DNA from 3 places in the Bradyrhizobium cedriense genome. Region 2 is predicted to be linked to each of the others. Evidence: predicted binding sites of a transcription regulator. Region 2 holds the regulator's gene; each other region holds the start of a gene.
The links. The regulator LexA, encoded in region 2, represses DNA repair genes until DNA is damaged. The targets are predictions, from matches to a motif close to TGTTCNNNNTGTGTTCNG.
Positions count from the first base shown of each region.

Region 1: ACYCVF_RS28440 (single-stranded DNA-binding protein) is a predicted target of LexA. The motif match lies at 3,704-3,721, and genes of this name have one in related genera.
Region 3: ACYCVF_RS27455 (putative DNA modification/repair radical SAM protein) is a predicted target of LexA. The motif match lies at 3,067-3,084, and genes of this name have one in related genera.

Region 1 covers NZ_JBTSWB010000008.1:119,744-129,483, forward strand. Annotated here, with positions in the region: gene gyrA (DNA gyrase subunit A) at 1-2,696, opposite strand, end outside; gene ACYCVF_RS28440 (single-stranded DNA-binding protein) at 3,054-3,548, opposite strand; gene ACYCVF_RS28445 (outer membrane protein) at 4,032-4,811, shown strand; gene ACYCVF_RS28450 (outer membrane protein) at 5,046-5,720, shown strand; gene uvrA (excinuclease ABC subunit UvrA) at 5,994-8,978, shown strand; gene ACYCVF_RS28460 (DinB family protein) at 9,028-9,591, shown strand; gene ACYCVF_RS28465 (HAD-IA family hydrolase) at 9,629-9,740, shown strand, end outside.
Region 2 covers NZ_JBTSWB010000008.1:229,440-239,179, reverse strand. Annotated here, with positions in the region: gene gltX (glutamate--tRNA ligase) at 1-295, opposite strand, end outside; gene ACYCVF_RS28985 (glutamine--tRNA ligase/YqeY domain fusion protein) at 439-2,115, shown strand; gene ACYCVF_RS28980 (YybH family protein) at 2,122-2,508, shown strand; gene ACYCVF_RS28975 (DUF2171 domain-containing protein) at 2,600-2,833, shown strand; gene ACYCVF_RS28970 (ComEC/Rec2 family competence protein) at 2,930-5,209, shown strand; gene ACYCVF_RS28965 (hypothetical protein) at 5,329-5,763, opposite strand; gene lexA (transcriptional repressor LexA) at 6,320-7,021, opposite strand; gene ACYCVF_RS28955 (molybdopterin molybdotransferase MoeA) at 7,198-8,409, opposite strand; gene ACYCVF_RS28950 (hypothetical protein) at 8,640-8,834, opposite strand; gene ACYCVF_RS28945 (HAD family hydrolase) at 8,986-9,609, opposite strand; gene ACYCVF_RS28940 (alpha-hydroxy acid oxidase) at 9,625-9,740, opposite strand, start outside.
Region 3 covers NZ_JBTSWB010000007.1:431,508-441,247, reverse strand. Annotated here, with positions in the region: gene ACYCVF_RS27465 (M20 aminoacylase family protein) at 1-203, shown strand, start outside; gene ACYCVF_RS27460 (UdgX family uracil-DNA binding protein) at 309-1,751, opposite strand; gene ACYCVF_RS27455 (putative DNA modification/repair radical SAM protein) at 1,751-2,986, opposite strand; gene ACYCVF_RS27450 (ImuA family protein) at 3,221-4,048, shown strand; gene ACYCVF_RS27445 (Y-family DNA polymerase) at 3,945-5,540, shown strand; gene ACYCVF_RS27440 (error-prone DNA polymerase) at 5,537-8,998, shown strand; gene ACYCVF_RS27435 (SDR family NAD(P)-dependent oxidoreductase) at 9,154-9,740, opposite strand, start outside.

The DNA of each region.
Region 1 (9,740 bases), 110 kb from region 2:
TCTTCCGTGATGTGCTCGACCGAGACCACATGCTCGTCCTCGGCGGTGTCGAACACGATCACACCCTGGGTCGAGCGGCCGGCGATTCGGATACCTTCGACCGGGCAGCGGATCAGCTGGCCCTTGTCGGTGACCAGCATGATCTGATCGGCGTCTTCCACCGGGAAGGAGGCGACGAGGTTGCCGTTGCGGTTGTTGACGCTCATGGCGACGATGCCTTTGCCGCCGCGGCCCGTAGTGCGGTACTCGTAGGACGAGGTCCGCTTGCCATAGCCGTTGACGGAGACCGTCAGCACGACCTGCTCCTGCGCCGACATCTCGACATAGCGCTCCTGCGCGAGCTGGAAGCTGCCGGACGTCTCCTCGGTCTCGGCATCCACGGCAGCATCTTCAGCCACAGCTTCGCCGGCGACCGCGCGGCGCATCTTTAAATAGGCCGAGCGCTCGTCCGAGGTGCTCTCGACATGGCGAAGGATCGCCAGCGAAATCACCTTGTCGCCCTCGCCGAGCGCGATGCCGCGCACGCCCATCGAGGTGCGCCCGGTGAACACGCGCACGTCGGTGACGGGGAAGCGGATGCACTGGCCGCCGGCAGCCGTCAGCAGCACGTCGTCGCGCTCGGTGCAGATCTGCACGTCGACGATCGCCTCGTTGTCGTCGAGCTTCATCGCGATGATGCCGGAGCGGCGGACGTCGACGAAGTCGGACAGCTTGTTGCGCCGGACGTTGCCGCCAGTGGTCGCGAACATGACGTCGAGGTTGCCCCAGGTGGATTCGTCCTCCGGGAGCGGCATGATGGTGGTGATGCGCTCGCCCTGCTCCAGCGGCAGGATGTTGATCATCGCCTTGCCGCGCGCATTCGGCGCGGCCATCGGCAGCCGCCAGACCTTTTCCTTGTAGACCTGGCCGCGCGAGGAGAAGAACAGCACCGGCGTATGCGTGGAGGCGACGAACAGCCGGCTGACGAAATCCTCGTCGCGGGTCTGCATGCCGGAACGGCCCTTGCCGCCACGGCGCTGGGCGCGGTAGGCCGACAGCGGCACGCGCTTGACGTAGCCGGCGTGGGAGACGGTGACGACCATGTCCTCGCGCTGGATCAGGTCCTCATCCTCGACCTCGCCCTCCTGCTCCATGATCACGGTGCGGCGCGGCGTGGCGAACTCGGCCTTCACTTCGGCGAGCTCGGTCTTGATGATGCCCAGCACGCGCTCGCGCGAGCGCAGGATGTCGAGATAATCGGCGATCTCGCCGGCGAGCTTGTCGAGCTCGTCGCGGATTTCGTCACGGCCGAGTGCGGTGAGGCGCTGAAGGCGCAGATCGAGAATGGCCCTCGCCTGTTCCATCGACAGCCGGATCGTGCCATCCGCACTGATGCGGTGACGTGGGTCGTCGATCAGCGTCAGCATGTCCTCGACGTCCCGGGCCGGCCAGTCGCGCGACATCAGGGTGTCGCGGGCGGTGGTCGGGTCGGGCGAGCTCCGGATGACGCGGATCATCTCGTCGATATTGGCGACAGCGATCGCGAGACCGACGAGGATATGCGCCCGATCGCGCGCCTTGGCGAGCAGGTACTTGGTGCGCCGCGTGACGACCCGCTCACGGAAGTCGACGAAGATCGCCAGCAGGTCCTTCAGATGCATGATCCGCGGACGACCGCTGTCGAGCGCCACCATGTTGACGCCGAAGCTCGTCTGCAGCGGCGTGAACCGGTACAGCTGGTTCAGCACCACGTCCGGCACAGCGTCCCGCTTCAATTCGATGACGACGCGGTAGCCGTCGCGGTCGGATTCATCGCGCAGGTCGCCGATGCCCTCGATCTTCTTTTCCTTCACCAGTTCGGCGATGCGCTCGACCATCGTCGCCTTGTTCACCTGGTAGGGAATCTCGGTGATGATGATCGCCTCGCGCTCCTTGCGGATGGTCTCGATCGCGACCTTGCCGCGCATGACGATCGAGCCGCGGCCGAGATGATAGGCGGCGCGGATGCCCGCGCGCCCGAGAATGACGCCGCCGGTCGGGAAATCCGGTCCCGGCACGATGTTGATGAGTTCGTCGATGGTGAGCGCGGGGTTGTCGATCAGAGCGACGCAGGCGTCGATGACCTCGCCGAGATTGTGCGGCGGGATGTTGGTCGCCATGCCGACCGCGATGCCGCCCGCGCCGTTGACGAGAAGGTTCGGGAACTTGGCCGGCAAGACCGATGGCTCGGTCTCGTTGTTGTCGTAGTTCGGCTGAAAGTCGACGGTGTCCTTGTCGATGTCGGCCAGCAGAGCCAGCGCCGCCTTCGTCAGGCGCGCTTCGGTGTAACGATATGCGGCCGGGGGATCGCCGTCGACCGAACCGAAATTGCCCTGGCCGTCGATCAGCGGCACGCGCATCGAGAAGTCCTGCGCCATGCGGACCATGGCGTCGTAGATCGACTGGTCGCCGTGCGGGTGATACTTACCGATGACGTCGCCGACCACGCGGGCGGACTTGACGTACTTCTTGTCGGGTGTGTGCCCCTGCTCGTTCATCGAGAACAGGATGCGGCGGTGCACCGGCTTCAGACCGTCGCGGGCATCAGGCAGCGCCCGCGCCACGATCACGCTCATGGCGTAGTCGAGATAGGACTTCTTCATCTCCTCGAAGATGGAGACGGGGCGAATGTCCGAGGGTTGCGCCGGCTGGTCGCCGGGCTTGTCGTCGTCAGCCAAGGGGAAATCCGGTGAGGTTTTATCTGGGAATCATATAGCGCATCGGGGTCCTCATAACCACCCTCGCGCAGATCAGGGCAAGCGATTTTTCTGCCTATTCTTCCAATAACTTAGGTCGTTGCAAGCATTGCTTCCGAGAGGGCCGGAACCGGCTTGCCAAAACGGCCTCGCAAGGCTCGGAAACCGGCCCGCGAGCGGCCCCCGTCAGCCTGTCTTGCTACGGCGCAACCTGGCTCACCTCAAACATGAAGCGGGCCGGAACAACCCGAGCCCGCCCCACCGATTAACAGAATTGCTGACACGGCACGCCAGGTGCAGCCCGATTGGGCAATAAGCCCCGGGCCGCGGTCCGCGTTCTCAGAACGGGATATCGTCGTCCATGTCGCTGTTGCGGCCGCCGCCGGCGGCAACGGGACGGCGCGGCGCGCTGCTGACGGGACCGGAGGAGCCGAAATCGCCGCCCGGCTCGTCGCCGAAGCTGCCGCCTCCTCCGCCGCCGCCGCGGCCGTCGAGCATCGTCAGCGTCGAGTTGAAGCCCTGGAGCACGACTTCGGTAGAGTACTTCTCGACGCCGCTCTGGTCGGTCCATTTGCGGGTCTGCAGCGCGCCCTCGATGTAAACCTTGGCACCCTTCTTCAGGTACTGTTCGGCGACCTTGCAGAGCCCTTCATTGAAGATCACGACGCGATGCCACTCGGTCTTCTCCTTGCGCTCGCCGCTGTTCTTGTCGCGCCAGGTCTCCGAGGTGGCGATGCTCAAATTCGCGATCGGCCGCCCGTCCTGGGTGCGGCGGATTTCAGGATCCTTGCCGAGATTTCCAACCAGAATGACCTTGTTGACGCTTCCCGCCATCGCCGCTCTCCGCTCCGAATGCCACTGATTTCAAGAGGGCGAGTGCCGCTGCCCGCGTCCCTCTGCGCCCTGTTGAGGCGACCCTATACGCTTGCGGGCACCGATCAGCCCGCCACCGCCCAGGTTATCCCCATATATAGCACCGGGCGCGACTTTGTTCCAGATTTGTTCCTCATCAGCGGCGGGCGCTGGCCTGTCTCCGACGCTAGTGGCCTAAGTTTGCAGTGGCCTGATTTGAATTGGAGATAGAGCCTCATCGGTGAACGGCAACCGTCGACGGAACTTTCCCGGGTTCCCCTGAACGGCGAAAACTGCTTCACCTTCAGCAAGTTGCAGCCGTTCAATCGTTTCGCGAGTGTGGCATTTCGGAGACGGATTCAGCCCATTCCTGGGGCTAAAGTTACCATGGAATTGGTTCATATGGGCGTCGCGCCTGATCAGCCGCTTCGGGGACGAGAAGCGGACGAAACTGGGGAGACTGCAATGAATAAGATTCTGTTTGGCGCAATCAGTGCAATGGCGTTGGGCCTCTCGGCCCCTGCAAGCGCAGCGGATCTCGCTGCGCGTCCCTACACCAAGGCTCCCGCTCCGATGGTGGCCGCCATCTACGACTGGAGCGGCTTCTACATCGGTATCAACGGCGGCGGCGGCACGAGCCACAAGTGCTGGGACTTCGTGACGCCGGTGTCCGGGGTTCTGGTGGGTGAAGGCTGCCACAATGCGACCGGCGGCACGGTCGGCGGCCAGGTGGGCTATCGCTGGCAGTCGACCAATTGGGTGTTCGGCCTCGAAGGCCAGGGCAACTGGGCCGACTTCTCCGGCGACAACATCAGCACGGCGCTCTTCGGCACGGGGCTGCGACAGAGCTCGAACATCAACGCTTTCGGACTGCTCACGGGCCAGGTCGGCTACGCCTGGAATAACGTCCTGCTCTACGTGAAGGGCGGCGGCGCTGTCGTCGGGGATCGCTACCGGAGCCACGATCTCGGCACCGGTCTCGAATTCGACCGGGCCAACGAAGCCCGTTGGGGCGCCACCGTAGGCGCCGGCGTCGAGTTCGGATTCGCGCCGAACTGGTCAGTCGGCTTCGAATACAATCACATCTTCCTCGGCAATCGGACGATCAACTTCACCGGATCCGGCAATTTCGGCATTGCCCCGCTCGGGGTTGTTACACGCTCCGAGCGCATCAGTCAGGACGTCGATATCGGCCTCATCCGGGTGAACTATCGCTGGGGCGGCCCGCTCATCGCGAGGTACTGATACCGCGCTGATATCGTTCGGAGATCAAGGGCCGGCCTCGCGCCGGCCTTTCCTGTCTGGCGGAGATTGTGGGGGGCAATGAGTCAGTAACCATCACCTTTTGCCACCGTTGTGGCTTTTCGGTGACACAACTTGCAGCTTTGGTGGTGTAGACAGCGTGTCAGTTGGGCCGTTGAGTCCGCTTCCTTTCGTCACGGAAGGCAACAACAGAAACTGGGACTGGGTAAGTTGAAGATGAAAAAGGTTTTGCTGGCTTCGGCCTGTTTGTTCGCTCTCGCTGCTCCGGCTTCGGCCGCTGACCTCGCAGCGCGCCCCTACACCAAGGCGCCGGTTGCTCCGGCCGCTGCCATCTACAACTGGACCGGGTTCTATCTCGGTATCGTCGGCGGCGGCGCCTGGGAAGCCTCTTCGGGTGACCCGAAGATGCAGGGTGGCTTCGTCGGCGGCACGGCCGGCTACAACTGGCAGGCCGGCAACGTCGTGTTCGGCATCGAGGCTGATGGTGCGTGGGCTGACGTCAGCGCCTCGGCGACCGCTCTCGGCGTCACCGTGTCGTCCAAGACCGAAGCGCTCGGCACCGTCCGCGGCCGCATCGGCTGGGCCGTCAATCAGGTTCTGTTCTACGGCACCGGCGGCTACGCCTGGATCGACAACAAGGTCGCCGTCACCGCGCTCGGCGCAACGGTCTCCGAGAGCAAGTGGCATTCGGGCTGGACCGTCGGCGCGGGTGTCGAGGCTTTCTTCGCTCCGCAGTGGTCGGTCAAGGGCGAATACCTCTATCGCAGCCTCGGCGGCGAGACCTACTTCTCGGGCCTCGGCGCTCCGGTGAACACCGGCACGCTCAACCTCCACACCGTGCAGGTCGGCGTGAACTATCACTTCGGCGGCCCGGTCGTCGCGAAGTACTGATTGCTGCTGACGTCGTATCGTCACGAAAGGCCGGCCTCGCGCCGGCCTTTTTGTTTTTCAGGGGACGTTCCGTAGTTCCGTGGCAGTTGCTGCTGCCAGGTGCCGCCAGCGCGCCAACAATCGGTTGACGATTCGCAAGTGCCACTGGAAATCCGCTCCCGTTCTTCCTACGTTCGCTGACATACCCATCGGCGCCGATCCCGGTTCGGGGCGAAGCGCGCCTTTTTGCATTGGCGCGGTCGCGCGCTCATGGATTCCCAAGGGACCAGCGGGATGGACGAAGTGATCAAGGCCAAGCGCCAACACCTAAACGCGGGCTCCAGCCTGCGCGCAATCACGATCCGCGGCGCACGCGAGCACAACCTCAAGAACATCGACGTCGAGATTCCCCGCGACAAGCTGGTGGTGTTCACCGGCCTCTCCGGCTCCGGCAAATCCTCGCTCGCCTTCGACACCATCTACGCCGAGGGCCAGCGCCGCTACGTCGAATCGCTATCGGCCTATGCCCGCCAGTTCCTGGAGATGATGCAGAAGCCCGACGTGGACCAGATCGATGGCCTGTCGCCGGCGATCTCGATCGAGCAGAAGACGACCTCGAAGAACCCGCGCTCGACCGTCGGCACCGTCACTGAGATCTACGACTATATGCGCCTGCTCTGGGCGCGTGTCGGCGTGCCCTATTCGCCGGCCACGGGCCTGCCGATCGAAAGCCAGACCGTTTCGCAGATGGTCGACCGCGTGCTGGCGCTGCCTGAGGGCACCCGCCTCTATCTGCTCGCGCCGGTCGTGCGCGGCCGCAAGGGCGAGTACCGCAAGGAACTCGCCGAATGGCTCAAGAAGGGCTTCCAGCGCGTCAAGATCGACGGCACCTTCCATGAGCTCGCGGAGGCGCCGACACTCGACAAGAAATTCCCGCACGACATCGACGTCGTGGTCGATCGCATCGTCGTGCGCGCCGACATCGGCCAGCGCCTCGCCGAAAGTTTCGAGACCGCGCTGAAACTGGCCGAGGGACTCGCCGTGGTCGAGTTCGCCGATGCGCCGGCCGCCGCACCTGCGGAAGAGAAAGAGAAAAAGAAGACTGCGAAGATCCACGACAAGAGCGGCCCCGAACGCATCCTATTCTCGGAAAAGTTCGCCTGTCCGGTCTCGGGCTTCACGATCCCGGAGATCGAGCCGCGCCTGTTCTCGTTCAACAACCCCTATGGCGCCTGCCCGGCCTGCGGCGGCCTCGGCGTCGAGCAGCATGTCGACGAGGACCTCGTCATCCCCGAGAAGGACCTGACGCTGCGCAAGGGCGCGATCGCGCCCTGGGCCAAATCGTCGTCGCCCTATTACGTGCAGACGCTGACCGCGCTCGGCAAGCACTACAAGTTCACGCTCGACACCAAGTGGAAGGATCTGCCGAAGAAGACGCAAAACGCGATCCTCTATGGCTCCGGCGAGGACGAGATCAAGTTCTCCTACGAGGACGGGGTGCGCTCCTACGACACCAAGAAGCCGTTCGAAGGCGTCATCACCAACATCAACCGCCGCTACCGCGAGACCGAGAGCGAGTGGGCGCGCGAGGAGCTTTCGAAATATTTCCACGACGTGCCCTGCGAGGGCTGCAAGGGCTTTCGCCTCAAGCCCGAGGCGCTCTGCGTCAAGGTCGGCGGCAAGCATATCGGCGAGATCTCGGAGCTGTCGGTCAAGAAGGCCGGCGAGTGGTTCGAAGGAGTGCCTGATGCGCTGAACAAGCAGCAGAACGAGATCGCCGGCCGCATCCTGAAAGAGATTCGCGAACGCCTGACCTTCCTGCTCGACGTCGGCCTCAACTATCTCACGCTGTCCCGCTCCTCAGGCACGCTGTCCGGCGGCGAGAGCCAGCGCATTCGCCTGGCCTCGCAGATCGGCTCGGGCCTGACGGGCGTGCTCTACGTGCTGGACGAGCCCTCGATCGGCCTGCATCAGCGCGACAACGCCCGCCTGCTCGACACGCTGAAGCGGCTGCGCGACCTCGGCAACACCGTGATCGTGGTCGAGCATGACGAGGACGCCATCCTCCTCGCCGACTACGTTCTCGACATCGGCCCCGGCGCTGGCATGCATGGCGGCAACATCGTCGCCGAAGGCGCGCCCGCCGAGATCATGCGCAACCCGAAATCGCTCACCGGCAAATACCTCACCGGCGAGCTCGAGGTCGAGGTGCCGGAGCGGCGTCCGCCGAACCATCGCCGCACCATCAAGGTGGTGAACGCGCGCGGCAATAACCTCAAGAACGTCACCGCTGAAATTCCGCTCGGCCTGTTCACCTGCGTCACCGGCGTCTCCGGCGGCGGCAAGTCGACGCTGCTGATCGACACGCTCTATCGCGCCATCGCCCGCAAGCTCAACAACGCCAGCGAAGGCGCCGCGCCCCACGACCGCATCGAGGGCCTGGAGCATATCGACAAGATCATCGACATCGACCAGTCGCCGATCGGCCGCACCCCGCGCTCCAACCCCGCCACCTATACCGGCGCCTTCACGCCGATCCGCGAATGGTTTGCGGGCCTGCCCGAGTCCAAGGCGCGCGGCTACGAGCCGGGCCGCTTCTCCTTCAACGTGAAGGGCGGCCGCTGCGAGGCGTGCCAGGGCGACGGCGTCATCAAGATCGAGATGCACTTCCTGCCCGACGTCTACGTCACCTGCGACGTCTGCAAGGGCAAGCGCTACAACCGCGAGACGCTCGAAGTCCTGTTCAAGGGCAAGAGCATCGCCGACGTGCTCGACATGACCGTCGAGGAAGCCGCCGAATTCTTCAAGGCGGTGCCGCGCGTGCGCGAGACGTTTCAGACCCTGCATCGCGTCGGCCTCGACTACATCCATGTCGGCCAGCAGGCGACGACGCTGTCGGGCGGCGAAGCCCAGCGCGTCAAGCTCGCAAAGGAGCTGTCCAAGCGCGCCACCGGCCGCACGCTCTACATCCTGGACGAGCCCACCACGGGCCTGCACTTCCACGACGTCAAGAAGCTGCTGGAAGTGCTCCACGAGCTGGTCGCGCAGGGCAACACGGTCGTCGTCATCGAGCACAATCTCGAAGTCATCAAGACCGCCGACTGGGTCATCGACCTCGGCCCCGAAGGCGGCGACGGCGGCGGCGAGATCGTCGCCTGGGGCCCGCCCGAGGACATCGCGAAGGCGCCAAGGAGCTATACGGGGAAGTTCCTGGCTCCGGTGCTGGAGAAGGCGCGGAAGCCGAAGCGGCGGCGCGCGGCGAGCGAGGCGGCGGAGTAGGTTCCGCGCCCGGAATGTGCCGACGCACATGTCTGACGGAGAATGAGCTTTGCCTGCCGGACTTGTGCAAACCTTTCGCGCGTTCGCCTACAATAATGCCTGGGCAAACCATCGGCTGCTCACGGCTTGCGCTGCTCTGCCCCAGATTGATTTCGAAACCGAGCGGACCGGGTTCTTTCCAAGTCTGCAGCGCACGCTAAACCACATCCATGTCATTGACCTCTTCTATGTTGATGCGCTGGAGGGCGGATGGCTGGGCCCGGCCGCCTGGAAGAATGAGGTGCCCTACCCTTCCCTCGACGCGCTCAAGCCCGCGCAAGCCGCGGTCGACGAGCGCTTGATTGCTGTCTGCAATGCATTGACACCCGAGATTCTCAACACCGTTGTGAGGATCAACCGCGACAGGGCCGTGCAGACCGAACGCCGCGACCGGCTGCTCATGCATCTCTTCCAGCATCAGATTCATCATCGCGGACAGGCACATGCCATGCTGTCGGAAACGAGTGTCGCACCGCCTCAGCTTGACGAGTTCTTTGCAGAGGGAGAAGCATCGCTCCGCGCCAGCGAATTCGCCGAACTGGGTTGGACCGAAGATACTGTGTGGAGATTCTAGTTCAACAATTGGATGAACGAACTGATATCCCCTTCACGTGACCTACTCTCTCGCCATATTCGACCTCGACGGCACCCTGGCCGACAGCTTTCCGTGGTTCCTCCGCACCATCAACGACGTCGCCGATCGCTTTAATTTCCGCCGCGTGA
Region 2 (9,740 bases):
GGTAGGCCTTGCCGTCGGCGAGCAGCTGCTCGGCAACCTCGCGGTGGCGGGCGGCGCGGGCGAACTGGTAGATGACCTCGCCGTCCCAGCCGAGCTCCAGCCATTTCAGGCCGTCGAGGATGGCAGCGATGGCGGCCTCGGTGGAGCGCTCCCGGTCGGTGTCCTCGATCCGCAGCAGCATCTTGCCGCCGTGCTTCTTGGCATAGAGCCAGTTGAACAGCGCCGTGCGGGCACCCCCGATATGGAGGAAGCCGGTCGGCGAGGGAGCGAAGCGCGTGACGACGGAATCGGACATTCTTGGCAGGGCCTATGCATTGGAGGCGGTGGTATATATCAGGACCGGAGCATAACTAAAGCCCGACGGCGGACATGCTAAGGCTTGGCGCGGCCCAGCGAATTTGGCAGAAGGACCGCTGATTTCCCTACAGGATTTTCGTGATGACAGAACCGGTGGCGACTGAGGTTGGGCGCGATTTCATTCGTGACATCATCCAGGCCGACCTCGATCAGGGCAAGTACAAGGAGATCGTGACCCGGTTCCCGCCGGAGCCGAACGGCTATTTGCATATCGGCCACGCCAAATCGATCGCACTCAATTTCGGCATCGCCCAGGAGTTTCCGGGCCGCTGCCATCTCCGCTTCGACGACACCAATCCGGTCAAGGAAGAGCAGGAATATATCGATTCCATCCAGGCCGACGTGCGCTGGCTCGGCTTCGACTGGGGCAAGAACCTGTTCTTCGCCTCGGACTATTTCGACCGCCTGTATGAATGGGCGGAGCAGCTGATCCGCGACGGGCTTGCCTATGTCGACGACCAGACCCAGGAACAGATCCGCCTCACGCGCGGCACGCTGACCGAGCCCGGCAAGAACTCGTCGTTCCGCGACCGCAGCGTGGAGGAGAATCTCGACCTGTTCCGCCGCATGAAGGCCGGTGAATTCCCGAACGGCGCGCGCGTGCTGCGGGCCAAGATCGACATGGCCGCGGGCAACATCAATCTGCGCGACCCCGTGCTGTACCGCATCCTGCATGCGCATCATCCGCGCACCGGCACCAAGTGGAGCATCTATCCGAGCTACGACTATGCGCATGGGCAGTCGGACGCGATCGAGGGCATCACGCATTCGATCTGCACGCTGGAGTTCGAGGACCACCGGCCGCTCTACGATTGGTTCATCGAGAAGTTGCCGGTGCCGTCCAAGCCGCACCAGTATGAGTTCGCGCGGCTCAACCTGACCTACACGCTGCTGTCCAAGCGCGTGCTGACCCAGCTCGTCCGTGACGGGCATGTCGCGGGCTGGGACGACCCGCGCATGCCGACGATGGCGGGCATGCGCCGCCGCGGTGTGCCGCCGGCCGCGCTGCGCGAGTTCGTCAAGCGCATCGGTGTTGCCAAGGCCAACAGCGTGGTCGATGTCGGCATGCTCGAGTTCTGCATCCGCGAGGAGCTGAACCGCACGGCGCAGCGCCGCATGGCGGTGCTGAAGCCGCTCAAGGTCGTGATCGAGAATTATCCGGAAGGACAGACCGAGGAGCTCGAGGCGATCAACCATCCCGACGATCCCTCTGCCGGCACCCGGAAGATCACGTTCGGTCGCGAGCTCTACATCGAGCAGGACGACTTCATGGAGAACCCGCCGAAGAAGTTCTTCCGCCTGTCGCCGGGCAATGAGGTGCGGCTGCGCTACGCCTATTTCGTCAAGTGCACCGGCGTCATCAAGAATGACAAGGGCGAGGTGGTGGAGCTGCGCTGCACCTACGATCCCGCGACCAAGGGTGGCAACGCGCCCGACGGGCGCAAGGTGAAGGCGACCATGCACTGGCTGCCGGCGGCGGCATCCAGGCCGGCGGAAATCCGCATCTACAACCAGCTGTTCTCGAATCCGAGCCCGGATGCCTCGAACTTCGCGGCCGACCTCAATCCGGACTCGCTGGAGATCCTGTCCGATGCGCGGGTCGAGTCGTCGGTCGCGGAGAACAAATCCATCGAGCCGATGCAGTTCGAGCGCCAGGGCTATTTCGTGCGTGACAAGGACTCGACGCCGGGCAAGCCGGTGTACTCTCGCACCATCGGCCTGCGCGACACGTTCGCCAAGGAAGTCGCGAAAGGTTGATGCGCAATGAGCAGCGAAGCCGACGCCATCGTTTCCGCCGTCATCGCGAAATGGTGCGCCGGCTTTGCGAAGCTCGACGCCGTGGCGCTGTCGTCGCTGTACTCCAAGAATGCGTTCTTCTTCGGCTCCAACCCGAAACTCTATCGAGGCAGGGACGGCGTCGCCGACTATTTCAACGGGCTGCAGCGGTGGCGTAAGCCGAGCGCGGCCTTTTCCGACGTGCAGGCGGCGCAGGCCGGCCCTGACCTGATCAACATGGCCGCGACCATCTCGTTCGATCTCGCCGGCGAGCGCCCCGATCTCGTCGTCAAGATGAGCTGGGTTCTCATCCGCGAGGACGGCGAGTGGAAGATCGTCAATCATCACGCCTCGTCGCAGGCGCCGCTGATCTGACGCACTTAGCTGCGCACGGCATCGTCATCTGGGCGGTGGAAACGAACGTGGGATTGGTGAGTTGGCTCGGATCCAAACAAAGGATCCCGCCATGCAGAACATCGCAGAGCATATGGAAGTCATCGGCGCCGATGGCGTCCATGTCGGCACCGTCGATCGCGTCGAGGGCAACCGCATCAAGCTGACCAAGAAGGACAGCGGCGAGGGCAGCCACAAGGGCCACCATCATTTCATCGACAAGAGCCTCGTTGCCGACGTCGAGGGCAACAAGGTCCGATTGTCGGCCAAGGCCTCGGTCGCGGTGACCATGGAAGAGGAAAAGTAGGGCGCCGCGCCGCCTGTTCCTGATCTGTACCGCTATTCGCGCAGTCGCACGTTCCGGTAGCCTCCGCACCCGTCGCGTATCGTAAGGTGCAGGTGAATGGCGGAGTCGGGGCGGCCAGCACGCTCCCAGGGAGTTGCCGGGACGTGGCCGGTCGGCCGCGCCGCACCCGCTGGCGGCTTCGCCTCGGCGGGCTCCGGCGTTTGGCCGGCAATCGCCGAAACGCTCCGACAATGGACCCGTGCCGAAGCCGGTCCTGGCCGGCTGTTGCCCTGGGTGCCGGTCGCATCCGGCGGTGGCATTGCGCTCTATTTCGCCGCCGATCATGAGCCGGTGCTCTGGGTCGTCGCCGCGACGGCGGCCGTGCTCGCGCTTGGCGCGGCGCTGTTGCGGCGGAGCCGGCTGTTTGCTCCAGCGATCATGATCGCAGCGGTCGCAGCCGGGTTTGCCGTGGCGACCTGGAAGACGGCGCGCATCGCCCATCCGGTGCTGGCCAAGCCGCTCTATGCGGTGTCGCTGTCGGGCTACGTGGAAGCGCGTGACATCCGCGAGCGCACGGATCGTTTTGTGCTGCGCGTCAGTGCCATGGAGGCGCAGCGTAGCGACGTCAGGCTCGAACGCGTACGGCTTTCGGTGCGCAAGGGGACTGCGCCGGAGGTCGGCAGCTTCGTGCAATTGAAGGCACGGCTGCTACCGCCGATCTCGCCTGTGCGCCCCGGCAGCTATGATTTCTCGCGGGACATGTTCTTCCAGGGCATCGGCGCTTCCGGCTTCGTGATGGGGGCCATCACGGCGTCGACGCCGCCGGATGCCGCGGGCCTGCGGCTGCGCTACGCCGCATTCATGCAGGGGCTGCGCGACGCGATCGACGCGCGCGTCCGTTCGACGCTCGAGGGCGACAATCGCGCGATTGCGACGGCGCTGCTCACCGGGCGGCGCGATGCCATCTCCGCGCCCGTCAACGACGCCATGTTCGTCTCAGGGCTCGGCCATGTGCTGTCGATCTCCGGCTATCACATGGCGGTCGTCGCCGGTGTCGTGTTCTTCGCGGTGCGCGCGCTGCTGGCGTTGATCCCCGGACTGGCGGCCGGCTTTGCCATCAAGAAATGGTCGGCGGCTGCTGCGCTGGTGGCGGCCGCATTCTATCTGCTGCTGTCAGGCGCGGAGGTCGCGACGCAGAGATCGTTCTTCATGACCGCGGTGGTGCTGATCGCCGTGATGGTGGACCGCCGTGCCATCACCTTCCGCACGCTGGCGGTGGCCGCGCTGATCGTGCTTGCGGTCGCGCCCGAAGCGCTGGTTCATCCGAGCTTTCAGATGTCGTTTGCGGCAACGCTCGGGCTGGTGGCGCTGGTGCAGATCGGCATGCCGAACCTTCTCGCATCGCCCGATCATTCCGCAACTGCGCGGATCGCGCTGTGGGGCGGCCGGGAGATCGCGATACTGTTCCTGGCCTCGCTGATCGCCGGGCTTGCGACCACGCCATACGCCGCCTTCCACTTCCATCGCGTCACGCCATACGGCGTGCTCGCCAATCTCGGTGCGATGCCGGTAGTCTCGGCGCTGGTGATGCCGGCGGGACTGCTGGGATTGATCGCCGCGCCCTTCGGGCTCGACGGCGTGTTCTGGTGGCTGATGGGTATGGGGATCGAGTGGATGGTTGCGGTCTCGCGCTGGGTGGCGGCTCTGCCGGGTGCAGTCGGCCGCATTCCGGCGTTCGGGATCGCGCCGCTGATCGCGGCCAGCCTCGGCATCATCGCGATGGGTCTGTTGCGCACGCCCTTGCGCTGGTGCGGGGTCCTGGTGCTGCTGGCAGCGATCCTCTGGGGGCTGTCGGTGCGGCAGCCCGACATCCTGATTGCCGGGGATGGCCAGAGCGTTGCGGTGCGGAGTGGGGATGGGCGCCTGCATGTGATGCGTGCGAGCAAGGACGGCTTCCTGCTGAAGGAGTGGTTAGCTGCCGACGCCGATCCGCGCGATGCCGCCAACGCCTCGTTGGCGAGCGGTGTGTCGTGTGACGAGTCCGGTTGCGTCACTCCGCTCGCAGACGGGCGGCTGGTCGCGCTGTCCTTGCGTATCGATGCGCTGGCGGACGATTGCAGCCGCGCCGCGCTGGTGGTGACGGCGTGGCCCGCGCCGCCGGATTGCGCGGCGATGGTGGTCGATCGGCCGCGTCTCGCCAGTCAGGGCGCGCTGGCCCTGACGCAGAGCGGTGGCGGATTCTCGGTTAAGGCGGTGAGGACGCGGGGCGCGAGCCGCCCCTGGCTGCCGGCCGGTGCCGGCGATGGGGATTTCGGCGGCAGCCTTGCGCCGAGGACGGCAGTGTCCCGCAACCGGGACGCAACACCGTCAGAGACGGACTTGCAGGCTGACGATTGAGAACGGATATGGTGGCGGTCCGATGGCACTCCGTCGGACGCAAATCGGACCATCTCGCCGGCCTCGGCCGGCGATGGCATTTCGATCCTGGCCCTCGACCGTTGGCCGGGGCGATGACGTCAGCCGATCGGCTGGCGCGTGATCGTCGGCCGCGTGCCGGCGACGATTTGCGGCTTGTGCTCGCGCTCGCCAACCGTCTGGGTCACCGGCAATTGCAGCACGGTCGCGCGCTGGCCTTCGACGAGCTGTGTCACAAGCACGTACTTGCCGTCGGGGAATTCGATCGCGTCATGGTGGCGATCGGGAATGTGCGGGTCGATCTTGCCGAACTTGCCGACACGGGAGTTGACGGTGCGTGTCCAGATCCAGCGGTTGTCATAACGAACGTTGTCGGCGAAAGCGAGCTCCGTTCCCGGCAGCAGGCAGACCGCGACGGAGAGATCGGCTTCGGAGGCGAAGCCGCGCGTCGAGGTGCCGCGGAAGGTTGTCGTGACGATGGTCTCGCCGACCTCGGCGGGGCGCGTCGCGACGGCATGCAGGCTGTAGTCACACATCGGGTGCTCCTCATGCGAAGATGAGGACCCGCACCTCTTTCTGAGGCGCAGGCCTCTATCAGGTGGAAGCACGCAACGCTCTGCTTGGTTATGGGCAAATCTGCGGCTGCGTCCGCAAGCCGCGATCACATTATCTTTCCCTAATCCAATAGGAACAAAGCTCGCCTCCGTGCATTCAGGAGCCGCGTTCTTGGCGTTCGCGCTCGCAGCGCGAATATTGCCAGCTCGATTGCGAGGGCCGCGGCTGCACTCGGGGCACTGAGAATTTGGCCGCCGGCCGCAGTGGCCTTGCAGACATCTTACAGACATGGCGACGCATTCGTGCAGCAGCGGTGTGCGACGCTGATGCCGCGACCAGCGGCAGCACGACTGCTCATGGCCGGTCCGGCACGCGGTCATTCCTTGAACCGAAAGGCCGCAAAGCAATGCTGCTTCGTGCGGTGAGCCGAGCATGTCGCGCCGGAAGAGGGGCCGGACAATCTGTGCAGAACCAGAAAGACCATCCGGCCGGGGCGGAGACTCATCCGCTCCAAAGCAGTTGAGCGGCTGGATCCGCTCAGTACTTCCGGTAAAGCCCGATCAGCTTGCCCTGAATCTTCACCCGGTTCGGCGGAAGAATCCGGACTTCATAGGCTGAATTGGCGGGCTCGAGCGCAATGGAGGCGCCGCGCCGGCGGAAGCGCTTGAGCGTGGCCTCCTCGTCGTCGATCAGCGCCACCACGATGTCTCCGGTATCGGCACTCTCGTTGCGCTGGATCAGCGCCATGTCACCGTCGAGGATGCCGGCCTCCACCATCGAGTCGCCGCGCACTTCGAGTGCGTAGTGCTCGCCCGAGCCGAGCATGTCGGGCGGTACGCTGATGGTGTGGCTGCGGGTCTGCAACGCCTCGATCGGCGTGCCGGCCGCGATGCGGCCCATCACGGGCACAGCGACCGGACGCTCGCCCTCGTCCGCGGGCGGGCTGGAGCTCGCGCGTATCTTGCCGAGATTGCCCTCGATGACGCTCGGCGTGAAGCCGCGGCGACTGCCGGCGGCGGCCTGGAGCTCGGGCAGCTTGATAACCTCGATGGCGCGAGCGCGGTTGGGCAGGCGGCGGATGAAGCCGCGCTCCTCGAGCGCAGTGATCAGGCGATGGATGCCTGACTTGGAGCGCAGGTCGAGCGCATCCTTCATCTCATCGAAGGACGGCGGCACGCCGCTCTCCTTCAGACGTTCGCTGATGAACCGCAGAAGCTCGTATTGTTTGCGCGTCAACATCTCGACCAAAGTCCCCCGGTTGATGTCGTTCGATTCCGAGACGAGGAGTTCAGCGATAAGCTGCTACACGTTCGAAACAAATCATGAACGGACACTATATGTTCGATATGTGTTCCGCAACTGCTTAATTTATAGTGAACAGAGCGAAGCTCGCGCGACGCGTGTGGCCGTGTCGCTCAGCCGGGCAGGCGCAGCACCTCACAGGCCGTGCCGGCGTCGGCCCTTGGCGCGAACGGTGCGCGTACGAGAAGTACCTGTGCCGCAGCCAGATTCGCAAGCAGGGAGGAGTCCTGATGGCTGACGGGAATCACGACGAGCGTGCCGTCGCCGCGCGGCTCGAGGCGCGCACGCAGATAATCCTCGCGCTGGTCGTTGGCGCCGAGATCGCTGCCGAGCACCGCGCGCTCGCGGTGATGATGAATCACTGAACGGCCCGACAGCGCGCGAATCAGCGGCACCAAGAACAGGAAGGCGCACACGTAGGATGACACGGGATTGCCCGGCAGACCGATCACGCGCATCGCGCCGAGCCGGCCATGCATCATCGGCTTGCCCGGTCGCATCGCGATCTTCCAGAACGCCATCGCGATGCCTTCGTCTCGTAGCGCCTGCTGGACCAGATCATGATCGCCGACCGAGGCGCCGCCAGTCGTGACCAGGATGTCGGCGCCGCTCTCGCGGGCTCGACGGATGCCGGCCTTGGTGGCCTCCAGCGTATCGGCGGCAATGCCGAGGTCGATGGTCTCGGCGCCCTCGCTGCGGGCGAGCGCGTGCAGGGCGTAGCCGTTGGAGTAGACGATCTGGCCGTGGCTTGGCGCGGTGCCCGGCATCACCAGTTCGTCGCCGGTGGCAAGGATCGCGACCTTTGGGCGGCGGCAGACGGCAAGCTCGGGGTGATTCATGGCGGCCGCAAGCGCAAGATCGCGCTCGGTGAGGCGGGTTCCCTTGCGCAGGAGGACGTCGCCCTCGCGGAAGTCAACGCCGGCGGTGCGGATGTGCCGGCCCATGATCGCGGCTTCCTTGATCGTGACGCGGTTGCCCTCGGCGACCGTGTCCTCCTGGATCACGACGGTATCCGCGCCGTCGGGAATGATGCCGCCGGTGAAAATCCGCACAGCCTCGCCGGCACCGACCGATCCCGCAAATGGCCGGCCTGCCGCAATCTCGCCGATGACCGTCAGCCGGGAATCGATCCTCGCCGCATCGGCCGCGCGCACGGCATAGCCGTCCATCGCCGACATCGCCTGCGGCGGCTGGGTGCGCCGCGCTGCGACGTCGCGGGCGAGCACGCGGTGGAAGGCTGCGTCGAGAGCGACCATCTCTTCCGGCAGCGGCTCTGCACCCGCCAGCACCGCGGCAAGCGCGTCGGAAACGGGCATCAGGGCCAAAGATGAAATCTCCTGCTGGGCTGGCTCGGGCAAACTGGCAGCGAGAGTTCTAGCCGAGTGCCCGCCCAGAGGCAAAATGCGCCGACGCAGGACGATTCATCCTGCGTCCTGACACTTGCATCGGCGGATGCAGTTCAAATGCGCCGCGGCATGATCCGGAACGCGATACAGACTGGTACGAGGATGGCCACGGCGAGCACGAGGAGAACGAGCGCCACGACCAGCATCGGTCAACTCCGCGTCTGCTCGCCCGGAGTGATGTCGGGAGCTTTTGGGCTCTGATCCTTGTCCGGCAGAGGATCGGCCTGGGATTTCAGGTCGGCGGCCTTGCTGATCAATTTGGCGGAGAGGCGCGAATCCGACGTCGTTCTGGCGAATTCGAGAAGCAGAGAGGCCTGTTTTGTGAGGTAGGATTTGCCGAGCACGAGAATGAATCCGATGTAGAAGTCCCAACCGACTCTTAGAGTCCGGAAGAGGTATTCCGTTCCCGGAACTTCGTACAAAAATGCACAAACTGAGTTGGTTCCTCATCGGAGCCCGTTAAGTTCCCCGAACCGGACCTCAGGATCCTTGCGGTCAAATTCCCAAGGACAGCAACGCGCTGCCGACGTCACGCGGCGAGGTCACATGCACGGCGGTCAATCCGCGCGCCCGTGCGCCTTCGACGTTCTCGGCCAGATCGTCGAAGAACACAATGCGCTCCGCGGGGACGCCGATCGCCGCCACGACGTGGTCGAAGGCCTCCGCATCAGGTTTGCGCAGACCGATGCTGGACGACAGGTAAACCTCGCGGAAGTGGCTCAGCAGGTCGGCGTACTCCCTGGAGAAATAATCCACGTGCGGCCGATTGGTGTTGGAGAAGGCATAAAGCGGCATCTGCTTTGCCGCGCGCGGCAACAGCTCGGCGATGTCGGGCATCTCGCCTGCGAAGATCGCATTCCAGCCCTCCAGGAACTGCGCATCCGAAATTCCGATGCCGAGTGAGGCGCGCAGCGAGGCGAAGTATTCCTCATCGCTGATCCTGCCGACCTCGTGCAGCCGGTAGGCCTCATCACGCACATAGCGCGCGACGATGGCTTCCGGCTCGCAGCCGGCATGCCCTGCCCAGCAGGCGATCGCCTTGGAGAAATCGATGTCGAGCACCACGCGCCCGAGGTCGAACAGAAGCGCGTCCGCGCTGCCGGGAGAGAGGGAGGTCATCGTGTCCTTTTCACTTCAGTATCGATAAGGATCGTGGTCGAACAGCGGGAAGGCGCTGAACACGCTCGGCGGGTTGGTTGCCGTTGCCGGATGCAAGCAGGATGAATTGACCTCGGCGAACGAGGTGGCCC
Region 3 (9,740 bases), on a different contig from region 2:
CCAATGTGCACGATATGGCGCCGCTGATGGGCGGCGAGGATTTCGCCTACATGCTGGAAGCGCGGCCCGGCGCCTTCATTTTCTGCGGCAACGGCGACAGCGCCGGCCTGCACCACCCCGCCTACAATTTCAACGACGAGGCGATTGTCTACGGTACGTCCTACTGGGTCAAGCTGGTCGAGGAGCAGCTCGCGGCGTCGTAAGGCCAAGCTCGAAGCACAAGTGAAGGGGCCCGTGTGTTGCACGGGTTCTTTGTTCTTGAGAGATCGGATGGACGACCAAGGCGCGATGCCTTTTCCTGCCAGTATTCAGGCAGCCCGTGCGGCCTTCTTCTGCAAGCCGGCGGCGATCTTCAGATCCTCGACGAAACGCCGATACTCCAGCACCTTGGCTTCCGGATCGGGCAGCCGCAGCAAATAGGACGGATGCACCGTGACGAGCGCTTTGCGTCCGTCGGGAAGGTCGATGAGCCGGCCACGGTTCTTGCCAATGGGAGTGATCTTACCGAACACGCTCTGCGCGGCGGTGGCGCCCATCGCCACGATAAGATCGGGCTGGATTGCCGCAACTTCCCGCTCATACCATTGCCGGCACGCCCGGATCTCGGGTGTGTTCGGCTTCTGGTGCAGGCGGATCTTTCCGCGCGGCACGAATTTGAAGTGCTTGACCGCGTTGGTGACATAGACCTTCTTGCGATCGACGCCAGCTTCCGCCAGCGCGCGGTCGAGCATCTGCCCCGCGGGGCCGACGAAGGGATGGCCGGCGAGGTCTTCCTTGTCGCCGGGCTGTTCGCCGACCAGCATGATGTTGGCGGACTTCGGGCCTTCGCCGAACACGGTCTGGGTCGCGTCCTTGTAGAGATGGCAGGCGCGGCAATGCGCGGCCTCCTCACTCAGCGCTTCGAGATCGTCGGCAGCAAGCTTGCGTTTCATCGGGGCCTCCGGCCGCTTCTGAGGCTTGTGCGGATCGGTTGCGGCGTTGGCGATCATGGCGCCGGTCATCCGTTCGGCGTCCTCGATCAGGGGCTTAATGATCGAAGCCTCGGGCAGGTTCCTCCAATATTTCTTCGGCATCTCGGCCTGCATCGCCTTCACCTTGAGCCGGGCTGGATTGAAGATGCTGGCGTAATAGCGCCGCCAGGTTTCCTCCAGCCGGTCTTCGCCCGGCGCTTCGCTCCTGCTGACGCCAGGCGCGAACGACAGTGCGTGGCCATCCCAGTGCGCGCAGAGGTCCGGCGTCAGGATCGACCAGGGCATGTCGGCGAAGCGTTTGGCGAAGAACGGCGCCGCAAGCTCGACGATGTGATGCTCCGGCTCGAACCAGGAGACGTAATGCGCCTGGCGCTCCCGGCCGATCTCGCGGAAGCGGACGAAGGCGTGCATCTTGTGCTCGTCGCGAAAGACCGCCTTTGCCATGGCCGTGACTTGCGCGACGTCAGGATCGGTCGCGACGTCGATGAGATCGTGGTTGTTCTTCAGCCGAAACAGCAGGCGATAGAGGATTGCAAAGCGCTGGGGATCGCGATGAAGGATCGCGGCTTTGGCGAGCTCGACGAATTTCGCGGGTACGTTGAAGGTGCCGTCGTTCACCTCGAGGATCGGAGAGGGCGAGGGTGGCGCGAACAGCTCTGCTTCGCCACCCTGTACGGCCCAGGTGACGTCGGCTGGCTTCATGTGATGAAGCACGAGCGTCCGCGCGGCTTTGCGCCAGCCATCGAAATCGGTTTCGCTGTCGAGGGTGATATACTGCATCAGAAGCCAAATCCCAGTTGCGTTGCCTTCGGCTTGAACCGGTCGATCAGCCGCGCTTCGTCGAGGCGGTGCGGCGAGGGGCGGTGATCGCTTAGGACGATGAACGGCAGTGCCTTGTTCCTGGGGACATGCAGCCGCGCGAGATCGGCAAGACGAATCGTCGTGGTGCGCCGCGTCGCGATGATGCGTTCGACCGCCTTGGTGCCGAAGCCCGGTACGCGCAGCAATTCCTCGCGGCTGGCGCGGTTGACGTCGAGCGGGAAACGGTCGCGATGGCGCAAGGCCCAGGCGAGCTTTGGATCGATATCGAGCGGCAGCATCGCGCTGTCGTCGACGATCTCGCCGACGTCGAATCCGTAGAACCGCATCAGCCAGTCGGCCTGGTAGAGCCGATGCTCGCGCAGCAAGGGCGGCGCGCGCAAGGGCAGCGCACGGCTGGCGTCGGGAATCGGGCTGAACGCGGAATAGTAGACGCGCCGCAGCCGGTAAGCGCCGTAGAGATTGGCGCTGGTGTGGAGAATGGTGTGATCGGAGGCGTTATCTGCGCCGACGATCATCTGCGTGCTTTGCCCGGCGGGCGCGAAGCGCTGCGGCTTGGCCTTTGACTTTGCGCTGCGGCTGTCCTCGGCCTCATCCAGCTTCAGCCGGAGCCGGCCCATGGTGCGGCGGATCGCGCGCACGTCCTTCTCGGGCGCGAATTGCTGCAGGCTGCCCTCCTCAGGCATCTCGATGTTGATGGAGAGACGGTCGGCATATTTGCCGGCCTCCGCGATCAGCGCATCATCGGCCTCCGGAATGGTCTTTAGATGGATGTAGCCGCGGAAATGATGCTCCTCGCGCAGCTTGCGCGCGACACTGACCACTTGCTCCATGGTGTAGTCGGGGCTGCGGATGATGCCGGAGGAGAGAAACAGGCCCTCGATGTAGTTGCGCCGGTAGAAGTCGAGCGTGAGCTTGACGATCTCGTCGATGGTGAAGCGGGCGCGCGGCACGTTGGAGGAGGCGCGGTTGACGCAATAGAGGCAATCGTAATTGCAGGCGTTGGTCAGCAGCACCTTGAGCAGCGAGATGCAGCGTCCATCCGGCGCGTAGGAATGGCAGATGCCCATGCCGGGCGCGGTCGAGCCCATGCCCCTGCCGTCGCTGGAATCCCGCTTCTCGGTGCCGCTGGAGGCGCAGGACGCGTCGTACTTGGCGGCATCCGCCAGGATTTCCAGCTTGCGTTGTACGTCCATCCTGGAATCCCCTTGATTTAGCTCACGAATCCGATTGAGCGCCAATTCAATTGACTCTTCTGGCCCCGTTAGCTTTATATTAGAACATATCATGAACAAATGAGCCAGCCGCTGGTTCTCTTTTGGGAGAGCCACGGCAATCACCCCTGAAGGAGCGGCGAGCATGCAGAGCGCGATCAGCAAAAGTGGTCGCCGGTTTTGCGTCCGATCGCGCTCTTCTTTTTGAGAGGGCGCATGATCTTGTCGCCAAACCGCTCACACTTTGGCGGATCATGCGCCACCGCACGTGGAAGCGCGCTTGCGATCTTGCGCGGCCAGATCGAGCGCATCGAGACGGCGGAGGTCGTGCATCAGCGCGATCGCGTCGCGCTCGGCCACGGCGAGGCCGATTGCGCGCTGAAGGGCGGGCTCGCGCGCGCGGCGATCCACGAGGTGTTTTGCGAAGGGCGTCAGGGCGCTGCCGCAACGGGGTTTGTCATGGGTCTTGCCGGACGCGTGAGCGCGCGTCGGCCGCTGCTGTGGGTGCGGCAGGATTTTTCGGAGATGGAGACGGGCGCGCTGTCGATGAGCGGGCTATCCGAGCTCGGCCTCGATCCGCGCCGCGTGGTGATGGTGCGCGCCGCCGATGTCGAGAGCGCGCTGCGCACCTCGGCCGATGCGCTCGCCTGCGATGCGCTGGGCGCCGTCGTGCTCGAACTCTGGGGCGAAACCAGGCAGTTCGATCTCGTGGCGAGCCGCAAGCTGACGTTGGCCGCGCAAGGCTCCGGTGTCACCGGGCTTCTGCTGCGCATGGGCGCGCAACCTTTGCCGTCGACCGCGGAGACCAGGTGGATGCTGCGCGCAGCGCATTCGCCGCCGAGTTCAGTATGGAGTGCCTGGGGCGCGCCGGTGTTCGATGCCGAGCTCTTGCGCAATCGTCATGGCCCATGCGGCCGGTGGATCATGGAATGGAATTGTGATGAGTGCCAGTTCAGTGAGCCGTCGACGTATTCTCAGCCTCTGGCTGCCGCGCCTGCCCATCGACAGGATCCAGCGGTTTTTCAGCAGCGCCGGGCTGGGTAAAGCCAATCATGAGCCGAGCATCGTCGTCATCAAGGACAACAATGCGCTGGTGATCCATGCGCTGGACGAGGCCGCCGAGCGCCTTGGCCTGTACATCGGCCAACCCTTGGCCAATGCGCGGGCGATGTGTCCTGACCTGAAGGTGTTCGATGCCGATACTGTTGCCGATGCCAAGACGCTCAGCGATATCGCCGATTGGTGCGACCGCTTCACGCCGCTGGTGGCGCTCGATCCGCCGTACGGGCTGTTCCTCGACATCACCGGCTGCGCGCATCTGTTCGGCGGCGAGGCGGCGCTGCTGAAGATGCTGGTTCGGGCGCTCGGCCGGCAGGGCTTTGCCGTCAGCGCTGCGATCGCGAGCACCTCGGTCTGCGCCCGCACGCTGACGCGGCAGGCCACGGGCACCATCGTGGCCGATGGCAGGGAGGCGGAGGCGATCAGCCGGCTTCCGGTGTCCGCGCTCGGGGCGGGCGAGGTGATCACCACCGGCTTGCGTCGTGCCGGTCTGAAGACCATCGGTGATGTCGCCTCGCGCTCGCCGAGCGAAATCACGGCACGGTTCGGCGCGCGGTTCTCCACGCTTCTCGCGCATGCGCTGGGACAGGGCGATGCGCCGATCAATCCGCGCAAACCGCTGCCGGATTACATCGTGGAGAAGCGTTTTGCCGAGCCGGTCGCGACCGACACCATGATCGCGATGACGCTGTCGCGGCTGGCTGAGACGCTTGTTACGTCCATGGAGAAGCAGGGCAAAGGCGCGCGGCGTCTCGATGCAGCCTTCTTCCGTACCGACGGCGTGGTGCGCGCAATCGCGGTCGAGACCGGACGCCCCGTGACGCGAAGCGCCGTGATCGACCGCCTGTTCCGCGAACGCCTCGATGCGCTCGCAGATCCGCTGGATCCCGGCTTCGGGTTCGACATGGTGCGGCTGTCGGCGAGCCGCACCGAGATCGTGGTGCAGGAGCAGCGCGATCTCGATGCGCATGTCCACGACAATGACGAGATTGCTGCGCTGATCGACCGCATCGCCGCGCGCATCGGAGGAAAGCGCGTCGTCGTGCATCTGCCGCAGGACACCCATATCCCCGAACGCGCGGTTTTGTCCGTCCCCGCTCAACATCAACTCGCCGCCGCCATGCAGGCCGAATGGCCGGCGCGCACCGAGAGCGAGCCGCCGCGGCGCCCCTTACGGCTGTTCGACAAGCCGGAGCCGATCAAGGTGCCGTTCGCGACCGTGCCGGATGGTCCGCCGCATCAATTCACATGGCGCCGCGCGCTGCATGCGGTGGTGCGGGTGGAGGGGCCCGAGCGCATCGCGATGGAATGGTGGCGGCAGGACGGCAAGCAATTGACACGGGACTATTTCCGCATCGAGGATGCCGAAGGCCTGCGCTTCTGGATCTTTCGCGACGGTCTTTACGAGGGGGAGACGTTCGACGGCGAAGGCAAGCCTGTTTCCCCCAACTGGTATGTGCACGGTCTCTTCGCATGAGCGCGCCCGCCTATGCCGAGATCGGCATCACCACCAATTTCTCCTTCCTGCGCGGTGGCTCGGATCCGCGCGCCTATGTGCATCAGGCCAGCATCCTCGGGATCCCCGCGATCGGCATTGCCGACCACAACACGCTCGCCGGCGTGGTGCGCGCCTACAAGGAGCTCGACAATGCCGAAGTGCTGCACAAGCCGAAACTGCTGATCGGCGCGCGCATCGTCTTCGTCGACGGCACGCCCGACATCCTGGTCTATCCGAGCGACCGCGCCGCCTATGGTCGGCTGTGCCAGCTTCTCACCCGGGGCAAGCGCGGCGACGACAGCATGCGGGTCGAAAAGGGTGACTGTCGTCTCACCTTCGCCGATCTCCTGGAGTTCTCGGAAGGCCAGCTGCTGGTCCTGACGTTGCCGCATCGCTTCGAGCCTGAGCAGGCGCTGAATGTTCTTTCAAAGCTGAAGGACAGTCGCGCCGCAGGCGTGTGGCTGGCGGCGAGCCTGATCTATCGCGGCGACGACAGGCGTCGTCTGGCGCGACTCGATGATCTCGCGACAAAAGTCCAAGTGCCGCTGCTTGCGACCAACGAGGTGCTCTATCACCATCCCGCGCGCCGTCCTCTCCAGGACGTGCTGACCTGCATCCGGGAGAAGACCACGATCGATGCAATCGGACGGAAGCTGGAGGCCAATGCCGAGCGGTTCCTGAAGCCCTCGCGGGAAATGGCGCGGCTGTTTCGTGATTTCCCCGAAGCGATCGCGGAGACCATGCGCTTTGCGGACAGGATCGACTTCTCGCTCGATCAGCTCAAATACCAATATCCCGACGAGCCGGTGCCGCCGGGCAAGACCGCGCAAGGACATCTGGAGGATCTGACCTGGGCCGGCGTCGACAAATATTTCGGCGGCAAGATCGACGACAAGCTGCGCGCGACGCTGAAGAAGGAGCTCGCCCTGATCGCCGAGCTGAAATACGCGCACTATTTCCTCACCGTGCACGACATCGTGCATTACGCGCGCAGCCAGAACATCCTGTGCCAGGGCCGTGGCTCGGCGGCGAATTCGGCCGTGTGTTACGTGCTCGGCATCACCTCGGTCGATCCGACCAAGGTTGATCTCCTGTTCGAGCGCTTCATCTCCAAGGAGCGGCTGGAGCCTCCGGACATCGACGTCGATTTCGAGCATTCGCGGCGTGAGGAGGTGATGCAATATGTCTATCGCCGCTACGGCCGCCACCGCGCCGCGATCATTGCCACCGTGATCCATTACCGTCCGCGCAGCGCCATCCGCGACGTCGGCAAGGCGCTGGGCCTGACCGAGGATGTCACCGCCGCGCTCGCCGATACCGTCTGGGGCAGCTGGGGCAAGGGCCTCAACGACATGCAGGTCAGGCAGGCCGGGCTCGATCCCAAAAATCCCATGATCAATCTCGCGGTCGAGCTTGCGACCGAGCTGATCGAATTCCCGCGCCATCTCTCCCAGCATGTCGGCGGCTACGTGCTGACGCAGGACCGGCTCGACACCTATGTGCCGATCGGCAACGCTGCGATGGACGACCGCACCTTCATCGAATGGGACAAGGATGACGTCGATGCGCTCAGCATGATGAAGGTCGACGTGCTGGCGCTCGGCATGCTGACCTGCATCCGCAAATGTTTTGACCTGATTGCGGACCACAAGGGCGAGCGCTGGGTGCTGGCGAGTGTCCCGCAGGACGATCCCAGGGTTTACGACATGCTGTGTGATGGAGAGTCGCTCGGCGTGTTTCAGGTCGAGAGCCGCGCCCAGATGAACATGCTGCCGCGCCTGAAGCCGCGGACCTTCTACGACCTCGTCATCGAAGTCGCGATCGTGCGGCCGGGGCCGATCCAGGGCGACATGGTGCATCCCTATTTGCGGCGGCGGAACGGGCTCGAGAAGGTGAGCTATCCCTCGCCATCGCCCGAGCATGGCGACAAGGACGAACTCTACAAGGTGCTGCACAAGACGCTCGGCGTCCCGCTGTTCCAGGAGCAGGCGATGCGCATTGCGATCGAGGCTGCACATTTTACGTCCGAGGAAGCCAACGGCCTGCGCCGCTCGATGGCGACCTTCCGCAATGTCGGCACCATCGGCCAGTACGAGGAGAAGCTGATCGGCAACATGGTGGCGCGCGGCTACGACCCCAATTTCGCCAGAAGCTGCTTTGACCAGATCAAGGGATTTGGCTCCTACGGTTTTCCTGAGAGTCATGCCGCGAGCTTTGCGCAACTGGTCTACATTTCGTCGTGGCTGAAGCACTATCATCCCGACGCCTTCTGCTGCGGCCTCTTGAATTCGCAGCCGATGGGCTTTTATGCGCCGGCGCAGATCGTCGGCGATGCCCGCAAGAACGGTGTCGAGGTGCGTGACATCGACGTGTCCTACAGCTTCGCGCAGAACACGCTGGAGCAGGGGAGTGGCAAATATTGCGCCGTGCGCCTCGGTTTTCGTCAGATCGACGGCTTTCATTGGCTCGATGAGGATGAGGAAAGGCTGAAATGCTCTCAGCTGTCATTCCGCGGCGCGCGTAGCGCGAGCCCGGAATCCATCGGGCCGCACGCGCCTGGAGGAATGGATTCCGGGCTCGATGCTGACGCATCGCCCCGGAATGACGACGTGGAGAAAGTCCAGGACTGGGCCGACCGCATCATTGCCGCGCGCAACCGCCGTCCCTTCACCTCGCTAGAAGACTTCGCCCGCGACACCGGCCTGCCCAAGCGGGCGCTGATCCTGCTGGCGGATGCCGACGCTTTCCGCTCGCTCGGGCTCGACCGCCGCGAAGCGCTGTGGCAGGTGCGGCGGCTGCCCGACGACGTGCCGCTGCCGCTGTTCGAGGCGGCGACCGCCCGCGAGCAGCCGGACGAAGGCGCAAAGCCATTGCCGGTGATGCCGCGCGCCGAGCAGGTGGTTGCGGACTACCAGACCATCCGGCTATCGCTGAAGGGCCACCCGATGGAATTTTTGCGCGAGATGTTTTCGCGCGAGCGCGTGGTGGCTTGCAGGGATATCAATCACGAGAACGAGCGGCGCCGCGTCCGCTGCGCCGGCGTGGTCTTGGTGCGGCAGCGGCCGGGCAGCGCCAGCGGCGTCGTGTTCATGACGCTGGAGGATGAGACCGGCATCGCCAATGTCGTGGTCTGGCCCAAGATCATGGAGCAGTATCGCAAGGAGGTGATGGGCGCACGTCTCATCCTGGTCGAAGGCTACATCCAGAGCAGCCCCGAGAAGGTGACGCATCTCATCGCCCAGCGCATGGTCGACCGCTCGCACGATCTGATCGGCCTCGCCAACGATGCCTTGAGCCGCAAGCATCCGGTACCGGCAGGCGCCACCGTCGTCGAGCCGCTCAACGAAGACCCTCGCGCGCTTGCGGACATGCCGGCGCAAAAAGTCCGCCATCCCCGCAACGTCCGCATCCTGCCGCCGTCCCGGGATTTTCATTGAAGGTGTAGCGTAACGAGAGGTCACCGAAGTAATCGCGGTCGTCATGCCCGGGCTTGACCCGGGCATCCACGCCCTTCGGCAGAACGGTGCGCGTGGATGGCCGGGTCAAGCCCGGCCATGACGGCGAGGACAATCTCGCAAACCAGGTTCGCTCTTCAAAAATTCACCCGGTTCGAGATCGCCCCGTCCACGACGAGATTGGATCCCGTCGTGAATCCCGACACCGGGCTTGCCAGAAACACTGCCGCGCTTGCGATTTCCTGGGGCGTTGCCATGCGTCCCGTGGGGTTGCGGCTCATCGCATCCTTGTAGCGCTCGGGCATGTTCTGCTCGATCATCTCCCAGACGCCGCCCTTGAAATAGACCGTGCCGGGCGAGACCACGTTGACGCGGATCTTCTTCCTCGCATATTGCCGCGCCAGTCCCTTGGCCATGTGGATCAGCGCCGCCTTGATCGGGCCGTAGGAGCTCGCCGTATCCGCCTGCGCCGCGGAGATCGACGAGATGATCACGAAGGCCGCATCGCCGCGGTTCGCGCCGCTGGTTTCGAGAAACGGCCGGGCGGCATCGAAGGCATGCACGGCACCGAGCACGTCGAGCCGAAAATTCTGCTCCCACGATCCGGGATCGCCGCCCTGTGCCATCGCGCCGGCATTGGAGAACAGCAAGTCGATGCCGCCGAGCTCCTTCGCAGCGGTTTCGATCCAGGATTTCAGCGCCGCGCCGTCGGTCACGTCGGTTG